Regions from separate parts of the Flavobacterium sp. AK-345 genome, predicted to be linked through region 1. Evidence: riboswitches for the same ligand, from Rfam matches in the RefSeq annotation. Region 1 holds a riboswitch; the other holds the start of a gene.
What was found. A riboswitch is a leader RNA that binds a small molecule or an ion and turns the genes downstream of it on or off. The one in region 1 is predicted to bind cobalamin.
Positions count from the first base shown of each region.

Region 2: another riboswitch for cobalamin. It lies ahead of AC4FQ3_RS01825 (TonB-dependent receptor); the one in region 1 lies ahead of AC4FQ3_RS13735 (TonB-dependent receptor plug domain-containing protein).

Region 1 covers NZ_JBZEER010000007.1:11,030-23,354, reverse strand. Annotated here, with positions in the region: gene AC4FQ3_RS13760 (GFO_1090 family protein) at 1-271, opposite strand, end outside; gene AC4FQ3_RS13755 (PG0215 family putative anti-sigma factor) at 286-744, opposite strand; gene AC4FQ3_RS13750 (GFO_1088 family ECF-type sigma factor) at 731-1,240, opposite strand; gene AC4FQ3_RS13745 (GFO_1087 family putative carboxy terminal peptidase) at 1,486-2,958, shown strand; gene AC4FQ3_RS13740 (YncE family protein) at 3,077-4,147, opposite strand; gene AC4FQ3_RS13735 (TonB-dependent receptor plug domain-containing protein) at 4,153-6,015, opposite strand; cobalamin riboswitch at 6,043-6,242, opposite strand; gene cobC (alpha-ribazole phosphatase family protein) at 6,310-6,846, opposite strand; gene AC4FQ3_RS13725 (adenosylcobinamide-GDP ribazoletransferase) at 6,831-7,622, opposite strand; gene tnpA (IS200/IS605 family transposase) at 7,941-8,381, opposite strand; gene cobT (nicotinate-nucleotide--dimethylbenzimidazole phosphoribosyltransferase) at 8,396-10,072, opposite strand; gene cobU (bifunctional adenosylcobinamide kinase/adenosylcobinamide-phosphate guanylyltransferase) at 10,245-10,757, opposite strand; gene AC4FQ3_RS13705 (C1orf53 family protein) at 10,938-11,300, opposite strand; gene AC4FQ3_RS13700 (ABC transporter substrate-binding protein) at 11,472-12,325, shown strand, end outside.
Region 2 covers NZ_JBZEER010000001.1:387,378-399,702, reverse strand. Annotated here, with positions in the region: gene AC4FQ3_RS01840 (PKD domain-containing protein) at 1-1,200, opposite strand, end outside; gene AC4FQ3_RS01835 (PKD domain-containing protein) at 1,241-2,524, opposite strand; gene AC4FQ3_RS01830 (DUF5074 domain-containing protein) at 2,535-3,680, opposite strand; gene AC4FQ3_RS01825 (TonB-dependent receptor) at 3,677-5,722, opposite strand; cobalamin riboswitch at 5,838-6,037, opposite strand; gene AC4FQ3_RS01820 (NAD(P)H-binding protein) at 6,088-6,735, opposite strand; gene AC4FQ3_RS01815 (hypothetical protein) at 6,918-7,148, opposite strand; gene AC4FQ3_RS01810 (phytanoyl-CoA dioxygenase family protein) at 7,376-8,293, shown strand; gene AC4FQ3_RS01805 (SDR family NAD(P)-dependent oxidoreductase) at 8,463-9,458, shown strand; gene AC4FQ3_RS01800 (helix-turn-helix domain-containing protein) at 9,600-10,445, shown strand; gene AC4FQ3_RS01795 (tetratricopeptide repeat protein) at 10,668-11,231, shown strand; gene AC4FQ3_RS01790 (hypothetical protein) at 11,271-11,795, opposite strand; gene AC4FQ3_RS01785 (hypothetical protein) at 12,151-12,325, opposite strand, start outside.

The sequences.
Region 1 (12,325 bases):
ATTTATCTGCAGAAGCTTTCATGTCGGCTTCAATTTTAGGGTTTTTGGTTGTAAATACTTTTAAATAGTCTAGTTTTTTGATCAGGCTAATATATTGTTGCATTTCTTTGTCTGAAGCATCAACTTTTACCTTACTCATTAAATCAAACATTTTTTTGTTTACAATTACCGAGGTTACATCGTCCTGACCATCATATTTATCAAATGCACTTTGTGCATAAAAAGTAGTGGTAACGAATGCGAAAACTAGTGTTATAATTAAATTTCTCATTTTGATTGATTTTTTTATTGTTTAAAAATTTTGTTTTTTGATTGTTCGTATTCTTTAATGTATTGTACACTTTCGATACCTACATTAACATTATTTGATAATAAGGCCAAAGCTTTTTGCGTTGCTTTCAGCGCTTCTTCCGGATCATCATAGGTTCCTAATTCTGATTGCGCTACAACCGAGGCTGTATTTTTTTCGCTTACATAAAAATAGGTTCCAATTGACAGTAAAACAACAACAGAAGCTGCAATTGATAACCACGCCACATTTCGTTTTTTAGTTTTTAGTGGAATATTTTGCGTTGATTTTTGTTGTTTTACCTGAGAGAAATAACCAAACATTGGTTTGTATTGCTCCAAATGCTGCGCAACATTCGGTGAAGAAAAATATTCTTTTAATTCTTTTTCTTCGGCAATAGTAGTTTCTCCCTGAAAGTATTTTTCTAATATATCTTCTATTTTATTTAATTCCATAACGGTGTGTATTAAGCATTGATTCTCTAATTTTTTTTCTCGCTCTCGAAAGTGCTACTCGTATAGCCGTTTCATTCATGTCGACAATTTTCGCAATTTCATCAAATTCATATTGTTCAACATCGCGTAACTGAATTAATATTTGCTGCTGTTCCGGCAACTGACTCATTATTTTTTCTACCCATTCTAAACTGTCAATGTCTTCTAATTGTTTATCTAATTGAGGTTCTCTGTCGGTAAAATTATTATGTACAATTTTAAGGTTCCCGGCTCTTTTAGATTTTAATTGATCGAGACAATAATTTTTGGTCATTGTCATTGCTACGGCTTCAATATTATTATAGGCATCGAGATTGTCTTTTTTGTTCCATAATTTCACCATTACTTCCTGAGTTGCATCTTCAGCTTCCTCGGTGCTGGTAAGTAATCTTTTTGCCAGACGAAAAACTTTGTCTTTAAAAGGATTAATTAATTCTATAAACACAATTTGGTTCATCTGTGGTTACTTTTTTTGGTTTTTGGTTAGAAAGGACTAAATATTTAATCTTTTACAGTAAATTTTTAGTCAGTCTTTATTTTTATAAACAAACCTTTTATAGAGTGTTTATATAGTCAAGACGAGGCACAATTATTTTTGTTACAACCAAATTGTTATTTTTTTCAATAAAAAAGCAACAAACTTATAAATGTTAAAACTAAAGATAGTATTTTTACGTTAATAGAATATCGAAACATATTTTTATGAAAACAATATTAAGAAGTGTCCTGCTAATTTTTTTATTAGCTTTTTCTTTGCAATCCTGTGAAGATGAGGACGATGTTGCCGCACCCGCTGATTTGCAGGTAAACGATTTTGTCTGGAGAGGATTAAATCAAGTTTATCTGTGGCAGGCTGATGTACCTAATTTAGCTGATGATCGTTTTGCAAATAAAGATGCCTTTAATTCATTTTTAGCGGGCTATTCAAAACCAGAGGAATTGTTTGAGGATTTATTAAATAAGCCGGTAAGCAAATATCCAATTAATGCCATTGACCGTTTTAGCTGGATTGTTGATGATTATACTGTTTTAGAACAGGAACTTAACGGTATCAGTAAAAACAATGGAGTTGATTTCAGGCTTACCAGAGTTTCGGAAGGATCTAATGATTTAGTAGGTTATGTGCGTTATATTATTGCTAATTCTGATGCTTCAACAAAAGATGTTAAAAGAGGTTATTTTTTTACTGCTGTAAACGGAACAAAACTTACGGCTTCAAACTACGAAGCCCTATTGCTAAATAGTGACAGCTATACTTTAAATTTTGCTGACTATAATGGATCTACATTTGTTTTAAACGGAAAATCAGTTAGTCTGACAAAAACAACTTTAGAAGAAAACCCAATTTTAATTAATAAGGTAATAAATTCAAACGAACACAAAATTGGCTATTTAATGTACAATGGCTTTTATGCTGACTATGACGCCAGATTAAATGAAGCTTTTGGAGAATTAAAAGCACAAGGTGTTACTGACTTAGTTTTAGATTTAAGATATAATGGTGGAGGATCTGTTCGTACCGCAACACGTTTGGCAAGTTTAATTACAGGTCAGTTTGATGGTAAGATTTTCTCAAAAAGGCAATACAATATTAAATTAATGGCCAGCATGAGTACGGATGAGTTAGAAACCTTAAACGACAGATTTGTAAATAATATTGATGGAACTGCATTAAACAGTTTAAACCTTTCTAAAGTTTATATTTTAACGACTGATAATACGGCATCTGCAAGTGAATTGGTTATCAATGGATTAAAACCTTATATTAATGTGGTTCAGATTGGTGAAACAACAATTGGTAAAAATGTTGGTTCTTTTACAGTTTATGACTCAGAAACTTTAACCAAAACTAAAGTAAATCCAAATCATAAATATGCCATGCAGCCACTGGTTTTAAAAATTGCCAATTCAGAAGATTTTGGAGATTATACAAGCGGTTTAACACCTACTTATTTACAACAGGAATTCGTAACCAGTTACGGTGTTTTAGGAGAAACAAACGAACCTTTCCTGGCTACAGCGATATCTAAAATTACCGGTGTAACAGCAAAAAGAATTCAGGACGATAAAGAATTAGTTTTACCTTATTTTAGTGATTCCAAAAAAATAAACGGAGTAAGAAATGAAATGTATTTGGAAACTGCTCCTAAAGAATTTCTAAAGGAATTAAGATAAGAGATTAAAATACGATGATATAAAAAAGGCTTTCAGAAATGAAAGCCTTTTTTTTCCAAAAAAAATAAAAAAAATAAAGTAAATTGATTGCTCTGAAAATATTCTTCCAGCTATTTTATTAGTTATTGAAATAAAAACCGTTTGGTAATATCCCAACGCCAAGTTCACTAGTAATTGTTCCTGTTAAAGAATAGATATAAGCATTTCCAGGATCTTGATAATTTCCTGCATCAGCGATGTAGATATTATCGTTTTTTACAGCAAAACCATATAGCGTACTAACTTTTGCAGCTTTAAATATTTCAGCAGTTGGTAATGTGGTAGAAGTTGTCGAAGTTGTATAAACATTACTGTCTACAGTATAATATATTTTACTGTTATTAATATCCATAAAACCAGGATGTGTTACATCTGGGAAAGTAAGAGTTGATGCAATAGTATTGTTGCTCAGGTTAACTTTTACAATTTTACCAGTAGTTTCCGGTGCTGCATAAGAAGGTCTTCCATCACATAAAACATATAAGGTTCCATTATCTTTTACCAATGCACTAGGAACATCTCCAACTTCAAAGTTTGTTACAACTGCATTAGTAGCAGAGTTAATTACTGTCAATGAATTTCCTTGGCCATAGCCACCTTTGTGTGCTACATACAGTTTTCCGTCATTTTCAATAATTTTTTCAGGACCTTCAACTACAGAAATTAATGAAGAACTTATAGTATTTGTAGCAAGATCAAGTACTGCTACATAATCATCTGTAGTAACTAGCGGATCTCCCCAGTTTGTGATATATCCTTTTCCGTTTGCAAAAGCAATAAATCTCGGATTGTTTAGGTTTGTAGTTATTGTGGTAATGCTTTTAAAAGTATATCTGTTAACAACTTCAATTTTGTTTGATGCGTTTACAACTATATAAGCCAAATCACCATTAAAAACAATACATATAGGAGTATCTCCGGTTACTTTTCCCGGGTTTGCTAATGAAAATACATCGTTTTCGATTTGTAAATCATCAGATAAATATGAAATAGCACCGTTTGGAGTTCCAAAATTACCTTCGTTAACAATAAATAATCCGCCATCATAATCACCGCGTGCCTCTTGAGTATTGTCATCATCATTGCTACATGACACAAAAAATGCTGAGCTTACTAGGACAGCTAAAAATAGTTTATTGAATCTTTTCATGGTATTTAAAAATTAAGGTTTATGTATATAGAATAATTTCTTCCGGGCATTTGTCTGCTTGTAACAGGTTGGTAATTTTCGTTCCAAACATTTAGTACCTGAAATCCAAGTTTATAACTCTTCTTTTTGCCAAAATCATAGTCAATTCCAACATTCCCAATGTTATAATCTTTAACCTTAGTTGCAGGATTATTAAAAGGTGTTGTATAGGCATCTCCGTTATATAAATACTGAAAATAAGAAGAGAATTTTTTCCAATTGTAAGAGACAGATCCTGTCAGTTTATGGTAAGGAACATATATCAATTGCTTGTAAATTAATTCACCTGCAATCAATTGTTCGCTTTCTGAAACTGTATAGGCGTACGTTCCATTAATTGTAAAATTATTGTTTGCTATTTTTGGTTTCCATTCTAAAATTACTTCAGCACCATAAGCCCTTACTTTATCAGTGTTTTCCGGAGACCACACATCTCCGCCGCCTTGTGAGGGAACCCAACGCAATAAATTTTTAATAGAATTGTAATAAGCCGTTACTGATACTGAAAAATCTTTGGTAAAAAATTCATTGCCAATTTCAGCCTGATAAGAAGTTTCGGGTTTTAAATCAGGATTACCGCTTCCTTCCCAAAACAAATCATTATAAGTAGGCATTCTGAAGTTTTTTGAAGCATTTATTTTTACACGGTAAAAGTCAGTAAACTGATAACGTGTTCCAAACGAAAAAAGAAATGGATTTCCGTAATTGTCTGTTACTTCCTGACGAATACTCGCATTATAATCCCATTTGTCACTTAGTGAATGACTTAATAATATACTCGCAGAGCCTATTTCTCTTTTTACATTGTCAATACTCGATCCATATCCTTTATTGCGATTATAATCTACAATCGAGTTTAGTTTAATTTTATCATTTACATCAAACGCCAAATCATATTTTATAAGAGAAGTTTCAACTTTTCCGTAAGTGAATAATTCTGAAGTAATACTAGGATAGTATTTATAGGATTCTCCAATATGAGCAATTTTCAATTTTGATGTAAAACGATTAAAAAGACTTTCCCATTCTAATAAATTTCGGGTATTAAAATCATCATATTTGGTTTTGGAACCATTAGGAGAAGTCAAAGAAAAATGACGTTCAGAATCGTAAAACTGGCTATAAGCCTTTAATGTGTTTTTAGAATCAATTTTATAACCAAAAGTGGTATTCATACTAGTATTATAGTATTCACCATTTGTGTTTCTCTGATTTGTATTGCCCGGATATTTAAAATCATTATCAGAACTGTTTCTGGAAATACTTATCTGAAGACTATATTTATCTGATGCAACGATAGTACGATAATTGGCGCTCAAAGTATTATAACTTCCTAAGCTAAAAAATACCTGATTTGAGAATTCCTTTTTAAATCGTAAATCATTATTTAGGTGAATACTTCCACCAATGGCACTGCTTCCGTATAGAACACTTCCGCCTCCGGCTTTTACAGTTATAGAATTGAAATCTCTTGTTCCGATAGTATTAAAATCTGCCTGACCTAAAAACTGAGAATTTATATTTATACCGTTCCAGATAACAGCAGTTTGCGCTCCTGTTGTTCCTCTAAAAGAGGGAGCCGAAGTCATTCCCAAACCGTTTTCTTTAAAATAAATAACCGTATTATAGTTTAAAAGTGAAGTTAAAGAAGGCTGATTTTTATTGATAACAGAATCATTTAAAACCTGAACCGATTGTGAGCTGGAGTATTTTTTTAGATTGACATCAGAAACAATAACTTCCTTAAGTTTTGTAATAGAGTCATTTTGCGCCGAAATAAATTGGCACAACAATAGAAAACAAAATGCAAAACGTTTTTTTAAAGTCATAATTTCTACACTCTTTTTCCCGAGAGCTCGATATTTGTTATAAAGGCAGGTCTCCTGGCTTGCGTCTTATTGTTTACCTTCCCACCCGCCGGGGCGAGCAGTGGTTTGTAGATAACAATAAGCATTCATTTAGAACTTAGCTTACAGTTGCGGGAACAGCTCAAGATTTATACTTGATTCCCTTTTAATGTGTTTAATTAAACACAACCTTAATTTGGCGCAAAGATAAAGGTAAAATCATCGAATTTTCAAATTTGTTTCATTTTTTATATCAAATTCTAAACAAAACGACCTTTAAAGTACTATTTTTATTACTTGTCCAAAATCAACTTTATTAGTAAAAGCATCTTTTAGGGGTAAAAAAGTATGATGGCATAAAATGCTTCTAATTACGCCGGCATGAGAAATAATAATTATTGGCTGTTTTATTTCTTCTGAAATTTGATCTGATAAAAAGGCTACAACTCTTTTATGTAATTCAACAAAAGATTCTCCGTTTAAAGCCGGAATATTAACAAAATCCTCCATCCACGGATTCAGTTGTTCGGGCAGAATATCATTCCAGTTTTTCATTTCCCAATCGCCAAAATTCATTTCCATCAATCGTTTGTCTTCCTGATAAGAAACAGTTTTTATTCTTTTTTGAATGTGTTTTGCTAAAATGGAGCATCTTTTTAACGGACTTGAAAATATAATGGCTTCAGCCGGTAATTGCGAAATGATGTTTTCGAAAACCAAATCAAAAGGCTCAGCAATAGCAACATCCGATTGTCCGTAACAAACTCCTTTTTTACAAATAGTTTCGGTATGGCGAACTAGATAAATTTCCATAGAAAAAGAATACTTAAATAGTAAATAACTTCACAAACCTGTTGCGTTGCACCAAGACAATCTCCCGTATATCCATCAATCCATTTTTGGAAATAGCGAGCCAAGAAATAACGAGTGAGGAAAACTGGAATTATCGCAAACAAAATTTTATACTGAAAAAAAGCAAGTGCCAACAAAGGAATTAATCCGAAGAAGAAAGCACCAAAAACTTCTTTCCAACTATGCTTATTTGCGATTGGCTTACTTTTGCTCGAAGCATCATCGCGCGAATATTCATGTGTAAAAATGATCGAAATTGCAGCTAAACGACTTAAAGAATGAGCCGAAATAAACAAAAGAAAAATAAGAAGATGAGAATTATCAGTGGTAAAAAGCAAAATACCTTCTGAAAGTAATTTGAATTTTAATAAAAAAAGCAAAACCAAACCAATTGCCCCATAAGCGCCAATAGCACTGTCTTTCATAATGATGAGGATTTTTTCTTTTGTCCATCCTCCGCCAAAACCATCACAAACATCTGCAAAACCATCTTCGTGAAAAGCTCCCGTCGTTAAAATAGAAGTGATAATTGCAAAAATAACGGCAGTTTCTGTGGATAGAAAAAAAGAAAAAAGATAGAAAGTTAAAAATGAAATGCTTCCAACAATCCATCCTATAAAAGGAAAGTAACGAGTAGCTTTATTTAAATATTCAGGATTATGATCGATGTTTTTGGGACAGGGAATTCGGGTGTAAAACATTAAACAGGTAAAGAAGATATGTAGTTCTTTTTTCATTGATATTTAGGTATATTATTTGGCTAAAGCCATTTCTCATTGCAAACTTTATAACCCCAGATAAATCTGGGGGCTATTCAAAAAGATCATTAATGGACTTGTGTTAGAATAGATTTGGTTCAGATTTATTTGTATTTTACTTATTTCAAATTTTAATTCTCCAATAATCCCAGACAAATCTGGAGGCAATTCAATAGTAGATTGTCAATAAAGATTGGCAGAATGTTATTAAATTTAATTATAGGTTTCAATATTGAATAGCCCCCAGATTTATCTGGGGGATTAAATTTTATAATGGGAAATGGCTTTAGCCAAATTCTATTTATTCAATATTTTTTGAAATCCAAATTTCATTATAAATTCATCGTATTCTTCCTGAAAAGTTTTTTTCTGATGATGAATTTCTTGATTTTTAATATAATCTCTCACTTTATCAACAACCGATTCTGAAACCGAAACAGCAAAATATTCATCCTGCCATTCAAATCTTTCTTTTGTTAATTGATTTTTATTAATCCAAAAAGAAGATTCACCTTTAATTAATTGTATTATTTTTTTAATATTTTGTTCGACTCCCAATGAAATTAAACAATGACAATGATCTGAAAAACCATTTATAAAATCAATGTAAATTCCTTTTTCTTTTGCATTTTCTTTAATGTGATTCCAAACTTTCTCTCGTAATTCAATAGAATTCAAATATGGGAATCTATTTTTTGTACTCCACACAAAATGGATGTAAACTTTTATAAATGGCATGTATAATATTTTTTTTATTTCCTACTAACCCCCGCACTTTCAAAACTAGCCATTTCATTCAAAAAAGCTTCGGCCGATTTTAAAATAGGAAAAGCAATCGCACAGCCTGTTCCTTCACCTAGGCGCAAATCTAGATTTAAAATAGGTTTTGCATGTAAATAATCAAGTAATTTTTGATGTGCTTTTTCGGCAGAACAATGGCAGAAAACAGCATTTTTATGAATATCAGAATTTATTTTCGAAGCGATTAAAAAAGCCACGCTGCAAATAAAACCATCAACCAGAATTATCATTTTATTTTCAAAAGCGGTTAACATTCCACTTGCCATTTGTATGATTTCGAAACCGCCAAAATAAGCCAATTGCTGCATTAATTCGGCTTGACCGGAATAATTATCAATTGCTTTTTGAAGTATATTTTGTTTTTGAAGTAATTTTTCAGCTTCAACTCCAGTTCCTTTTCCCACACATTCTTCAATAGAAAAACCAGTTAAAAGACTCATTAAAATTGAAGCTGTTGAGGTATTGCCAATACCCATTTCGCCAAAACCAATGCAATTTGAATTTGTTTTTGCAATATCATCAACAATAGATTTTCCTTTTTCAAAACACAATTGTAATTCCGTTTCACTCATTGCCGGTGCGTGCAGAAACGATTGTGTTCCTTTTGCAATTTTAGCATTGATTAAATTAGCATTTGTTGGAAAATCGTAGTTTACGCCAGCGTCTACAATAGATAACTGAATATTATTTTGATTGCAAAAAACATTGATTGCTGCACCGCCTTCGAGAAAATTACCAACCATTTGGCGGGTCACATCTTGCGGATAAGCGCTTACACCATGATTTGCGATTCCGTGATCTGCGGCAAAAACCACAATGTTTGGGTTTGTAATTTTAGGATTTAAGGTTTCAAAAACCGTTGCCATCTGAAAAGCCAAAGTTTCTAAAGTTCCTAAAGAACCAACTGGTTTGGTTTTAGAATCTATTTTTTCCTGTAGAAGTTTAGCAAAGTCATTTTTGGTATCAGATTTTTTTGTTTTTAATTGAAAATCTAAAACACGACTTTCAACCACATTTTTGATTTCTTTGCAATCCGGAGCTTCCGATTTCTGCTTCCAGTGCAACTGCTGCAGCATCGGCTGGTTATTGTAATTCGTTGCCGGTTTTCCAATGCAGAAATAGCCCAAAGGTTCAATGTTTTCAGGTAAATCAAGGATTTTTTTAAACTGATAATAGTTCAGGATCGAAACCCAGCCCATTCCGTAACCTTGTTCTGTAAGCGAAAGCCAAATATTTTGTGCAGCACAAACCGAACTAAATTTTACTGCCTCATTGCTGCCAACAGTTCCAATGGTAAACTGATTTAAAACAGATCTGTCATACGCAATAATAAGTCCGATTGGAGCTTCTTCAATCGCTTCGAGTTTTAACGATCTGTAATGTTCTTTTTGTTCCGGATTATCGGTGAGTTCTTCGGCTTTTTTATTATAATCTAAAAATAGTTCTTTAATAGCACTTTTTACTTCTGCCGATTTAATGATGAAATATCTCGTAGCATCCGTCAATCCAACCGAAGGCGCCCAATGTCCAGCCTGCAAAGCTTTTTCGATTACTTCGTCAGGAACTTCATCAGTTGTAAAATGTCGGGTATCGCGACGGGATTTTAATATATCATCTAAATGGCTCATAATTTATAAAATTACAATTTTTAAATTCCAAATATGTGGGAAATTCTAATAAAAAAAATCCAAATTCCAAAAAAGGAAATATTAATACAATTTGAAAATTTAGTACATAAGTAAAGATAAACTATAGCTTTGGAATTTGGAATTTTAAAAATTTGGAATTTATTTTTAGAAATTATAACCCCTTAATCCTGACCGGAATTCCGGAAACCATCAAAATAACTTCATCTGCTTTTGATGCCAAAAACTGATTCATCCAGCCTTGCAGTTCTGTAAATTTTCTGCCAATGTGAGTTTCTGCATGAACGCCCATTCCAATTTCATTGGTTACAATAATAAATATTGTATTTTCCTGACTGGCAATCGAAAGGAATTCTTTTTTGGCTTCTTCGAGACTTAAATTTACATCATAATTAGTGTCGACAAAAAAGTTCGTCAGCCAAAGCGTAACGCAATCAATCAGCGCCACTTTTCCTGAAAAATCAATTTCACTAATATGTTTTTCTTTTTCGATATTGGTCCAGCGTTCGTCGCGTTCTTGTTGATGGCGATCAATTCTACTTTGAAAATCAACATCCCATTTTCTGGCTGTTGCTACATAAATTGGAGATTCGGAAAGCTGCAAAGCCAGATTTTGCGCGTAAGTGCTTTTTCCTGATCGTTCGCCGCCGGTAATTAAGTAGATCATTTTTTAAATTATGAGTTGTAAGTTTTGAGTTATGAATTATTGTGGCGTTACCCAAGGGTCGGGCTATACGCTTTATCTTTTATTTTTTTAAAGAAAAAAAATAAAAGGATGCCGCTTCTATCCCTAACGCAAAAGACCAATTAGAATTTTAAGAAATGAATACGAACTAACAATTTATAATTAATAGGGGCAATGCCGACAGTTGTTACCACAGCAATTTCCTCTTTTTAAATGAAACCACGTTGTAAAAACATAATTGCCATTTTCAATATAAAAATCAACATCCTCGATTAGTTTTTCGGTTTTTGGTAAAGATAGTGCTTTATTTTGTAGTGCTTTTTGGGGAGTCATAGTTTCAATATAAGCGTCTATTTTGTCAATACAAGCTTCTTTAAAGCAATCTGGGCAGAGGCAATCTCCTCCATCAGAAAGATTAAAAATAGGAGGGTAGTCGTTACACCAACATTTGTTTTCAACAGAAATATCTCCGCAACTAAATGCGGAGTCGCAACTCGAGCAAATTTTGGTTTTTGTGGTATTCATAATAGTAGGTAAAGATAAATTTGGTTTTTGTAAGAATAAAGGTAAATAAAAAAAATATAAATTGCGTTACCTTTGCTCTTATTGAAAAATTTAAATTGTGAATCGCCATGAATCAAATTTGAATGATAATAAGCAATAACGATACCATATTTCAAAATATATAACCTACATATGAAACATTTATTTCCAAAAACTATTTTTGTTTTATCATTTTTTCTTCTGGTTGGATGTAAAAAAAATGAAGCTCCGGAGATCGTAAAAACTGAAATTCCCCAAAATAGCATAGAGTTTGCTTCCGCACTTTCAATTGTAAAACACGAAGGGTATTCTGTAGTTACGGTTATAGAGCCATGGCCAAATGCGAATACAAAATTCACTTATATTTTAAAAGAGAAAGAAGCAAAAGTTCCGGATAGTCTGCAAAAATATACCACAATAAAAGTGCCTTTAGAATCTGTTGTTGTTACATCAACTACAAATATTCCGTTTTTGGAAATGCTTGATGTTGAAGACAAATTAGTAGGTTTTCCTCATACCGATTATGTTTCTTCAGAAAAAACAAGAGTTTTGATTGATAAAGGTTCAGTAAAAAATGTGGGACAAAATGAAAAATTGAATATCGAGCAATTAATAGAATTGTCTCCGGATTTGATTATAACTTTTGGAGTAGATAACAACAACCCAATGTTGGATAATTTGAAAAAAAGCGGTTTAAATGTTTTTATTCAGGCCGATTGGATGGAACAATCTCCGCTTGGAAAAGCAGAATGGATTAAACTTTACGGTGCATTGTTTGGCAAGGAAGATAAGGCCAAAGAATTGTTTGATAAAATTGTTGAAAGCTATAATCAGGCAAAAAAATTAGTGGCAGATCAGCCGGCAACTTCAACCGTTATGTATGGTTCTATGTATGAAGATGTTTGGTATGTAGCCAAAGGAAATAGCTGGGTTGCACAATTCATGAATGATGCCCATGCCAATTATTTATGGGCCGATTTAAAAGGAAGCGGAAGTGAAGGTTTATC
Region 2 (12,325 bases), on a different contig from region 1:
GTCTCCTGCTCCTGCAAATACAGTCGCCATTGAAGATTGCTGCTGGCAAAGTCCCATTGGTTCACTCACACAGTTAATTACTTTAATAAAATTGATTCCCGGAAGATTGGCTTTATTTCCGTCTTTATCTACTGCCCAGTCAATATCAATATTCGGGTTTATGGCATTTACGTATCCCCATTCCGGAGGAGTAGAATTCCACAAAGTAGTCTGACCTGCACGTGCGGTTTCAAAATCTACATCTAGTTTCAGGCCCTCATAAGTAACTGTAGTTTGTGTTGCCCATAACGGATAAAATTCCTTTTTTGCTCTGGGTCTTGCCAAATAATAGGTTTCGTTCTGATTGTTTTCGCAAAAAACATGTTCATAATCTAAGAAAAGGGCACTCGATGTTACCAAAGGTTCTCCGGCAGCTTTTTTATGGTAAGTAACTTTAAAATTCTTAATTGTATTGGCTTTCGAGTGCTGGCTTCCAATAATTTCATACCATTCGTCTGCATCGGGTTTTCCGTTTTTATTTTTATCATAGGCGACATAAATCAATCCCGGTGCCGGCGGATTTGCTTTAGATGATGTTGGATTTGATACATCTCCTCCATATAGTCTAAAATCTTCTGCTCCTGCCACATTAACAACGGTATGGTCAAAACCAACAATTATTGAACCTCCAAAGCCTCCCAAATCTAATGGGTAACCTACACTGGTTTCGTTGATTCTGCCCAAAGCCGTTTTCATGACGTCTTCTTTAGAATTGCCATCTTTATACAAATCGTTGGCGAACATGCCCGGCGCAGGATCAAAATCAAAAATGCTTGTGATGTAAGGATTATAATTTGAAGTTTCGTTTGTAACGTTTACAGTTGTCGTTTTGCTTCCTTTTTTTTCTGCAGCTGTAACATTCAGAGTAAATTCATAAGCACCGGCATAAATCGCTGTAAATCTTAAATCTTTTGTATTTCCAACAATAGAATCTGTTACCAGGTTAACAGGATTTTTTGTCATGATCCACTCGTATTTTGCCGTATCTCCGGCATCAGAAGCTGCAATATCCAAAACTGTGAAAGTTGGAATTTCATATTTTTCCTGAAGCGTAATTTCAATTACATTGGCATTTTCATCCGGTTTATCGTTATCACTGCTGCATCCGATAAACGAGAATGCGAGGGCAAACAATAGAAGATGGGTAACATTTTTTTTCATAATTTCTGATATAATAATTTTGGTTTTGATACTGTTTGATTTATCGCGTAGGGATATTTTCTCCTAAAAGATGAAGATCTGTTGCGCCCATTATTTCTGTTGAAGTTTCTCCCAGCCATCCCGCTTGTTGGTTAAGACCGTTGTAAACTTTTACAAAATCTATCCCCGGAAGCTCTGCTTTCTTTCCGTTTTTGTCGATGGCCCAGTTAATGTCTATTCCGGAATCATCATCGGCATTGGGTGCATTATCTGCGTACCCGTATAAAAAGGCATATTGCACAAAATAACTTCCGGTTCCGCTTTCATCTACAGCATTATCGGGTAATCGCGTTCCTTTAAAAGTGATTGTTTCCTGATCTTTAAGCCATTTCGGCCAATAATCCAATGAATGATTGTAAGCATTGTTTTGTGCCAAATAACCATTCTTACCCTGATTATCTGTCCAATAAATGTATTCTATATCGGTAAAAAGTACTGTTCCGGTTCCACCTCCTGGCACAGGTATTTTATTAGGATCCGGTCTGTGATACGTAATTTCATAATTTGAAATGGTTTTATCCATTTTATGTCCTCCCCCTTCAATTTCAAACCATTCATCATCCGGGAGTCCGTTTTTGTTTTTGTCATATGAAACCATTATAACTCCGGCTTCGCTGCTTCCGCCACGCAATTCTGCATTCGGATTAGGATTGGTTTCTGCCCAAAAAGCATTCCCTAAAACTCTAAAATCACGCTTTCCTTTAAGGTTTACAATTGTGTGATCAAACCCAAAAACAATATAACCGCCAAATGCGCCAAGCGAAACAAGATCTCCATTTTTCTTTGCGAGATACGAATTGGCTCTGCTTAATATTCTCTCGGCAGTGTCACCATCATTTGCCACCGGAAGATCATTGACAAATTGTCCCGGAGCCGGTTTAAATTCGAATACTTTTGCGATGTAACTTTTTAATTCTTTAGCTTCTGCACTTACAAAAACCTTAACTGTATCTGTTTTTGTATTTCCTTTGTCATTGATGGTAACTATAAATTCATAAGTCCCAACTTCTGTTGCTGCAAATAATGCTTCTTTTGAGCTATTATTAGTCAAAGAGTAATTTTCTGAAGAAGCATTTACTGCCGTCCAACTGTAAGTGGCATCTCCGCCAACATTTACTTTTGAACTTAAAGACACTATCGCAAAACGCGATGCATTATATTCATTGTTTTCAACTTGTTCTTTATCTGGCTGGGTGTTATCGCTGTCAGAACAATTGGTTAAGATTACTGTTGCAAAGAAAAAAAGCAGTAATAACTTTAAATGTTTTAAAGATTTGTAATACATGTTTCTGGTTTTATTTTTTGGTTATAAAAGCGATATGTGCGGGGATATTTCCTGCTGTTGTTTTCCATTTTAATTTTCCTTCGGGCGTAAAACAGTAGATATATCCGGTTACTACATAATTTTGGGCATCGGTGATGTAGATTTCTTTGGTTTCAGGATTTACCTGAAGTCCATACGGAATCATGATTTGCTTATCTGTACCATCCGTAATAATTTTATCGCTTATAATTTTCTTGGTTTTGGTGTCTAATATCCCATAAGTAATTTTGTTGCTATTCGTGAGATAACTCCACTGAACGCTATAGTAATAAAGTAAATCGTCAACAAGGCACATTCCTAAAACCGGAAGATCCAACTGCATTTTTTTCTCATCAGTCTGGGTGTCTATCACAAAAAGATTGGACGGCGTATTGTAATAATCCCCTCTTGAACTCACATAAATATCTCCCCTGCTGTCTATTTGCATACCGTAGAGATTAATACCTACGTCTATTTTCTTTATTTCGGTAAAAGTTTCAAGATCGATTACAGAAACTGTTCTGTCGTAGTTAGGAACTCTATAGCCTCCGGAATTAGCAACATAAAGTTTACCGTTATGCACCACCATTTGTTCGGGCTGGTATCCTACTGTAACTTTTCTTTTAATTTCTAATGATGTGGTATCAATTTCGGCAACAAAACCAATTTCTGCATTAGGGTCAATAGCAACTGGACCCGAATAAGAACTCACGTATGCTTTATCTTTATAAAAAGTTACATAACGGCAATTGGGAATATCAATTTTTTTGATGCGTTTTGCCGTCCATTTATCTATAACTTCTACTTTATTAGAAACATTTATTACCGCGTAAACCTTGTTGCCATAAATTTGAATATCATTTCCAACATCGCCTAATTCTTTTACGACTGTCGGGTTGCGTTCTGAGTAAATATCGGTTGTATAGTTTCCTGTTCTGTAATTAAAAACATCTATACTCGCCCGGTTCATTCCCATATTTCCCTCGTTTAGAAGATAAAAACCTTCTATATTGCCATCACTTCTGGGTGCAGCAACACTTACATCCGAAGATGGAAAAATGGTTTCTTCTTCTCTACACGAAACAAAAGCAAGGGCTATAAATAAAGGAAGTACTAATTTTGCGGTTATCTTTTTCATAGCTCAATACTGATTATAAATTTTAGCGTACGACCCGGCATCGGATAATTGTAAATCACTTCATATTGCTGATTGAGTGCATTATTGAGTTCTACCGTTCCTTTTAATTTGTAATTATGAATTGCAAATGCTTTTTGTACCGATAGATCATGTGTGCACCAAGGCTGTACTTCGTTGATTCTGATGTTGTTTACATTGCCATTGTATCGCTTTCCTACATAGATAAAACTATAGTTGAAATTCCACGATTCATAATTGGCATTTAGTATTCCGGACCCGCTATGCCAGGGTGTGTAAGGAATCTGATCGCCATAAGAAGACAATTCCAAGCCTCCAAATTTGGTATAATCGCGACTTTCAGAATAGGTATAAGTTAAATTTGCAACAAGGTTCAATTTGTTAATATGCATGCCCATATTAATAACAGATTCAATTCCATGCCCTTTTACCTGCCCCATGTTGGTCATCATCCATCGGAACAAATTTCCTGTTGGAGCGGCGATTATTTTGTCTTTGGTATTGGTGTAATATCCATCGACCTGAATAGAAAATTTGTCAAAAAAGCTTTCCTTAACAGGCAAATTATAAGTGAACCCAACATCATATTGATTCATATACTCAGGTCTTAAAGTGCTTGAACCAACCATTGTATAATATAAATCATTAAAAGTGGGCATTCTGAAAATACGCTTTGCAAATGCTCTCAGATTAAAATCGTAAGCTGCAAAAGGTGTATAACCCAGAAATAATGCCGGGGTAAACTCTGTTTTATCGGGCGCTTTTGCATTGTAGCGTACTTCTTCGTGTACGTGCGTACCAACAACGCTTCCTAAAGCTTTAAATCTGCCCACTCTGTAAGAACTTGCGAGAGAAAACAATGCTGTATAACGCTCGGGATAAGAAAACAAGGTTTTAATTCCTTTTCTGGTTGCATTTAATCTGTTGTATTGAAAATCTGTAGAAAGTGAAATATCCCAGGTTGGCAAAATGCTGTACATATTTACTGCCGATAAGTAATATTCCTGTTGGTAATAACTATCGTCTGACTGTGCTCCTTCGGTTACGGTTTCGCCAAGCACATTTGTAGTATCTCTGGCAACGTAATGGGTATAATCGTAGGCATATTTTGCCTTTGCCTGAAATTTATATTTATCGGTAAAGTCTTTTATAAAAGTACCTTGCGAGAAAAAATTCTTATCGTATTGCCTAAAACCGTCTGAGAATTTATTTTCGACAATGGCACCGGGAGCACCTCTGTCAGAATCATAATAATACACTTTTGCATCCCACGAACCATTTTTTATTTTTCCGTAAAGACCGGATTCAAATCTTAGTGCTTCTATATCGCTGTTGTGTCGGGTTGCAGTGGTGTCATAAGCCACAGTTCCGTCCAGATTATTTCTTTTGTACCTGAATTTATATTGCCCATTCGATTTTATGTATTCAGAACTTACACTCAGGCTAACTTTGTCACTCAACTTTTGTTCCCATCTAAAAGACGGATCAAAATAATTGATAGACATTGTTTTGAAACGCACTAATACATTTGTTTTTTTAGCCTCTAAAAAAACAGGTCGTTTCGTTCTTAAATAAATAGTTGAAGCGGCCGCAAAGTCTTTTGCCGACTGAAATATTTCACTTTTTTGCCCGTTATACATGGTTAGGGATTCCATGTCGTCCAAAGAGTATTTCCCAAGATCTGTAACTCCGTTTTGGGCATTGCCTAATTGAATTCCATCGTAAAAAACACCCACATGATGTGTACCCATGTTGCGTACATCAACGGTTTTTAGTCCGCCAAGACCGCCATAATCTTTAATTTGAGTTCCTGCAAAATAACGAAGCGCATCGGCAACATTATGGCTGGCGAGATTTTCAAGCAATACTCCCGAAAGACTTTGTACAGGAATTACTTCCTGATAGGGTTTTCCTTTTAAAATTACTTCTTTTAAAACGCGTAAGCTATCATTAGATACTTGAGAATGAAGTATAACAGGAGATAACAGAACAATGAATAAAAGTATTTTTTTTGTATTATACATCACTTATTTAATTAAATAAACTTTGGGATGTAATAATCAAAAAAGCAATAAGAAAGAATCCCGCCATATAATGGCAGGTCCGTTTATTGTTGTTCAACTTTATTCCACGAAAGTCTTAAACTATCTGATTATGGCAGGTCTCCTGACTTGTTCCATCTTTAAACAGCCTTCTCATCCCGAGATCGGGACAATGGCATTGGTAACGTTTAAAGACTTATACAGAACTTACAGTAGCGGGTCTGTTCAGGATTTACACCTGATTCCCTTTTAACTATTTTTTTCTAAGAAAAATAGACCAAAATCTGGCGCAAAGATATAACTATCTTTATAAAAATAAGTATGAATGCATTAATTTACATTTTGTCCTACATATTGGCAAAACTGAATATTTTATCAAGTTCGATAATTGAAGCGCCTTTAGGCAGCACTGTTGGAGCCTTTGCTAATTTCTTGGCCAGCAAATCAGTTGGCAGTGGTTTGAACTTTTTAAATAAGCCAATTGAGTTAACTGCTTTTAATATTTTTGCCATCGCATATTCACCAAAACGATCTGAATTTGCTCTTAAAAGCAATCCTGGCCTAAAAATAATATACTGTTCAAAATTGAGCTCTGCAATGCTGTCTTCGAGTTCTCCTTTTATCTTCGAATAAAAAACTTTGCTCTTTGAAGTAGCCCCGTAAGCAGATAACAAAACAAAGGATGAAACGCCATTTTCTCTGGCTAATTTTGCAAATGTTGCAGGAATATTAAAATCTATTTTCTTTTGATTTTCCTTTGAGCCTGCTGCTTTGAGCGTTGTTCCTAAACAAGAAAAAATAACGTCGCCTACAATCAAATCTTTATAATTGTCTATGTTGGAGAAATCAACAATTTCTTCTACGAGTTTTGGATGCTTTTTACCTGTTGCTCTTCTTACAAAAATGGTAACCAATTCGTAATTTTTATCTGCCAAAAGTTCATCAACCAGAAATTCTCCCGTTGAGCCTGTTGCACCAATAACTAATGCTTTCATAATTTTTATAAAGTTCCTTAACAAAAATAAAGAAAAATTAGCTTATAACTATGTAGATATAAAGCCATTACTTTTAAAAATTAAAATGAAGTAAGAGATTTTCAAAAAGCAAAAAAAAACTCCATACGAAATGGAGTTTTTTCTAAAACTTAAATATGTTTTGTTTCAATTAGCAAAAAATGCTATTTTTTAGGGGTTTCTCTGTCTCCCGGAGCCGGATCTCCATCTTCATTACCTTCATTGTTTCGGGTTGTGCCTCTTGTTCCGGAATTTAGTGATGTGCTGTCTCCGGCTTTTATAGCATCAGAATCTGTTGTCGTAGAGCTTCCTGAAGCAGAATTTGTTTTACACGAAAAAGTTAGTGCTATTAAAAGTATAAACACTAATAGTTTGAATTTGAATATAGTTTTCATAATGTAATTTTTAAGTTTATATAAAGCTTTTTCAAAGTTACTTAGATGTAAGTTTTTTTTGTTTCACTATTTTAACTTTTTGTTACACAATTAAATACAAATCAAAACATTATAAATTTTAGAATCAAAACAGGTATTTTTACCTTAAATCAAACACTTTAAAAAGTGTATTTTTGAAATACTAAAAAGTAAAATAACCAACCTCAAACATAAACCACCAAAAAACCATGCCCTGGACTATTCTTGAAAAATTATGGGAACGTACTTTACATCCTTCCGGCCATACTTCTGCAAACGCTTCCCAAACTTGGGATAATGAAATTAAAACCTTATATCAATTGGGTATTAGTATAGAAGATGCTTTACAGTTTTTGTATTTTGAAAATCCTGATTTTGAAACTTTTAAAACCTGGATTACCAATAGGCTTGCATCTGAAAATACTGAGGTTAACTATTTTGAAGATAACGTACTTTCAGAACAGGATCTTCAATTTTGGAATAAAAACGGTTATGTTATTCTAAAAAATGCTATTTCAAAAGAAGATTGTAAAGATACACAACAAGCCATTTGGGATTTCTTAAAAATGGATCCCAATGATAAACAAAGCTGGTATAAAAGACATGAGGATCAAAAAGGATTAATGCTTAATTTTTCGAATCATGAAACATTAAATAAAAACAGATTTTCTACAAGAATAAAAAAAGCTTACGAGCAGCTTTATAAGACAAATAAAATATACAAAACGATAGACAAAGTAAGCTTTAATCCTCCCGAAACTGAGGAGTTTCGTTTTTTAGGAAGTCCGCTTCATTGGGATACCAGCTTAAAACAGCCCATAAAATTTGGATTGCAGGGACTACTCTATCTTAGTGATTGTGGTGTTAATGATGGTGCTTTCCATTGTGTTCCAGGATTTCATAATACTATAAATAATTGGCTAAATGATCTTCTGCCAAATGAAAATCCAAGAGAAAAAGCTTTAACCTTAAAAGCTGAACCCATAATTGGCGAGGCTGGTGATTTTATAATCTGGAATAATGCTCTGCCACATTGTGCAACGCCAAACAAGGGAGAAAACCCAAGAATGGTTCAGTATCTAACGTATTTACCGGATGATTATGATACTTATGGAGAATGGGTGTAGCTATTTCAAAAGTTTCTTGTTTCAGTACAAATAAAGGATAACAAACTACATCTTTTAATTAAAAAACAAAATGACATTTTAAACAAAGTAAAATGACATTTTGAACAAACTCACTACTTTAACTTACCGATAACTTTGCCTTATAATAATCAACTAAATATTATAAGAAATGGAAAGTAATAATTATCAGGGAGCAATGCAAAACCCGGTTGGTTCTGGATTTAATGCACAATCAACAACAAATGATGTAATTAAAGGAATTGATCTTACGGGCAAAATTGCTATTGTAACCGGCGGTAATACGGGTATTGGTTTAGAAACTGCCAAAACTCTTGCCTTTGCCGGAGCAACAGTAATAGTGCCTGCCAGAGATATTGAAAAAGCAAAAAAGAATTTACAGAATGTTCCCAATATAGAATTGGCAGAAATGGATCTGATGAATCCTGATTCTATAGATGCATTTACACAAAAATTTTTGCAGTCAGAAAGGCCCTTGCATTTACTTATTAATAATGCAGGCATTATGTGGGTTCCTTTTCGAAGAGACAATCGCGGTATCGAATCGCAATTGGCTACAAATTATTTAGCTCAGTTTCAGCTTACAGCGAGATTGTGGCCTGCTTTAAAAAAAGCCAATTCTGCACGGGTAATAAATGTATCATCGCAAGGACACCAATTTGCTCCTTTCAATTTTGATGATCCTAATTTTCTATACAGAGAGTATGAAACTTTACAGGCATACGGACAATCAAAAACAGCCTGCAATTTATTTGCTCTTGAGTTGGATACTCGTGGTAAAGAATTTGGTGTAAGGTCTTATTCTCTTCATCCGGGATCTATTAATGGAACTGAACTTGGCAGGGAAGCATCATTAGAATTATTTCAAAAAATGGGTTTCTGTGATGCAAATGGTGCTATTTTGCCTGAGATTTTAGCCAACTTAAAAACGATTCCACAAGGGGCTGCAACAACTGTCTGGTGTGCCACAAGCGCTCTTCTTGATACTGTTGGAGGTGTTTACTGCGAAGATGTTGAGGTCGCTCCTATAGCAACAGAAACATCAATATCATCTGGTGTAAAACTATATTCGCTGGATGAAGATAATGCCAAACGTTTATGGATACTTAGTGAAAAAATGAGCGGAATTGCATTTAAAGTTAGCTAATGAAATTAAAATAATGTTGTCGGCATTACTGGCGGCAACATTATTACAAATATAATTTTAATAAATTTGGTGTATGTGTTTTCCAAAAAAACTATTGATTTAACCTCATCCTATTTTTAAAAAACGAATTATCACAGACAAATGGAATTTGAGGCAAAATATATTACTCCGGACATTAAACTTTCTTCTTATGAAGACAAGTTTTTTAAATCAGATATCATATTCGATCAGCATATGCTGGTATGGTTTATTTCGGGGGAAACAAAAATTGTTCAGGCAGATACTATTCACATTTTTAAAAAAGGAGATATTTTTCTTATTCCCAGAAATCAACTGGCCACTATAATCAATTATCCAAAAGATGGTGAGCCGCACAAAACAGTGGTAATGCATTTAACTACTGCCAGACTTAAAGATTTTTATGCAAATCTCGATATTAAGCCCAAAACTTCAATCTCTCCAAAAATAAACTATTATAATAATCATCCCTTATTAGAAAGCTGTCTTACTTCATTGATTCCGTATTTTGATATGACAGCACTTCCGGAAGATATTGCTTCACTCAAAATAACCGAAGCGATCACTATTTTGAGAACTATTGATAAGGAAATAGATACTATTCTCGCAAATTTTGAGGAACCCGGAAAAATTGATTTAGTACATTTTATGGAACGCAATTTTATGTTTAATATGCCATTAGACCGTTTAGGATATTTAACCGGCCGCAGTTTATCGACATTTAATAGAGATTTTAGAAAATACTTTAATACTACTCCTCAAAAATGGCTTACTGCAAAAAGATTAGAATTAGCACATTATGAGCTAACAAAAAACAAGAAAAAAGCCATAGATGTTTGCTATGAAGTTGGCTTTGAAAACCTTTCTCATTTTTCTTTTGCCTTCAAAAAACAATTTGGTTATACTGCCACAGAATTAGTTACTGCCAACCTGGATGTATTGACTAAAAATGGAGATTTGATTGTGTAAAACAAATTTTCGCTTATCTCTTTCATAGCAGTAGATCGCGCGACTATTATATTCTAAAACAATGTTTAACAATACTTTATAATCGGTTTTTTTTCAAAATATTATATTTTATCTGAACAATAAACTCTAAATATTCCAAATTTTAATTATCTTTAAATCCTCCCCAATTTTATAAATCGTTTCCTTGCTATTACAATTATGACCAACCAAAAACCAAAAGATATGAAGTGGTTCAACAATTTAACGCTCGAAAAAATTAGAGGAAAATTTTCAAAATCTATTACTGCCGGCGAAGAATCTGTTCATTTTGAAAAAGGAAAAGAACTTTATGCCGCAAACCATTTTCAAGAAGCTATCATTCATTTAGACAATGCTATTAGCTCCGGTTCTCATCACGAAGCTTACAAATTAAAAGCAAATTGTTTGCAAAAAATGGACTATCATTACAATGCGATCGAAGATTTTGACAAAGCAATTGAAGCGAATCCTCTGGACTTTTCAAGCTATTATAGTCGCGCGGTTTCTAAAAAAGCTATTTTTGATTTTACCGGACAAATTGAAGATCTACATAATGCCATTTACTACTATAAAAAGAATACAATTTTAGAAAATTCGATATTAAGATCGTTTGAAAGTGATCTTTTATTTGCTAAGATGAGCATTGACGGACTAACAAAAAATGCTGCCGAAATTGCCAAAATTCCTGCTTTGGAAATTAAATCCCTTATCTCAGATTCATTACATCTTATCAAACAGGTAAAGTTAAAAAATGCAGCTCTGAAATAGCTATAAAAAAAATAAGCCCTGAAATTCAGGGCTTATTTTTTATTTTTTCTTTTTCGATTTTGACTTCGATTTTTTAGCTTTCTTTTTAGCAATTTTTTTCGCTTTTACTTTATCTTTTGCTTTTTTCGCTTTAGCTTTCTTTTTCGCTTTAGCTTTTTGTTTTGCTTTTTTAGCTTTGTCTTTCTTTTTATCCAGTTTCGCTTTTTCTTTTTTCTTAGCTACTTGTTTTTTCTTTTTCTCTTTTTCTTTTTCCTTTTCTTTCATCTTTTTATTCTTCTTTTTAGTATTAGATTTATCTCCTTCTTCTGAAACAATTTCCTCAGTTTCTGTTGAAACTTCAGGAGAAATCGCTTCTTCTTTTTGTTCTGCTGTTTCTGTTGTTGAAACTGTCGATGTTTTAGCAACTTTAGCAGCGGGTTTCTTTTTTGTATTTGCAGGTTTAGTTTCAGTTTCCTCGGCAATTATTTCATTTCCTGCTTCAACATTGGTTGTGTTTTCATCAGTAGTAATCAAATTGCTATTTTCTGTTTGGTCCTGAGTGTTTGTAATGTCTTTTTCTTTCATGCGGCATGTATTATTTTAGGATTTTACGTGGTTTTTAGCATTAAAGTTATCTTTACTTTATTTTAATGTTATCAAATTATTAACAAATATACTGTTAATACACATTGTCCAATGTTAAGCTTTTAGTTTGAGTGAAAGCTTAACATTGAAAAACTTAAATAATTGATAATCTGAGTATTTATATTTTATTACAAACTTCTTTTTTGGCTTTAAAAGCAATCAAAATTAAAAGAGATATAAGAAATATTATAACATTTATATCATGATATAAATAAATTTTGAATAAAAACAAGAGGTAATCCTGAAAAAGGTCAAAAAGACAAAAACCACTTAAAAATTTTAAATGGTTATTCAATTAATTGATAGTATCATTTTCGTTTTGCATCGCCGGCATTAATTTTCGGATGCTTTTGTTGATAATGCTGCGTGTAGATTTTTTCTTGAGTTCATAATCTCGGGTGCATTTCTCCAATTCGCCAAATAAGATTTGGAACTTGTCATAAAGCAAGTCAAGTTCTTCCATTGCCTTT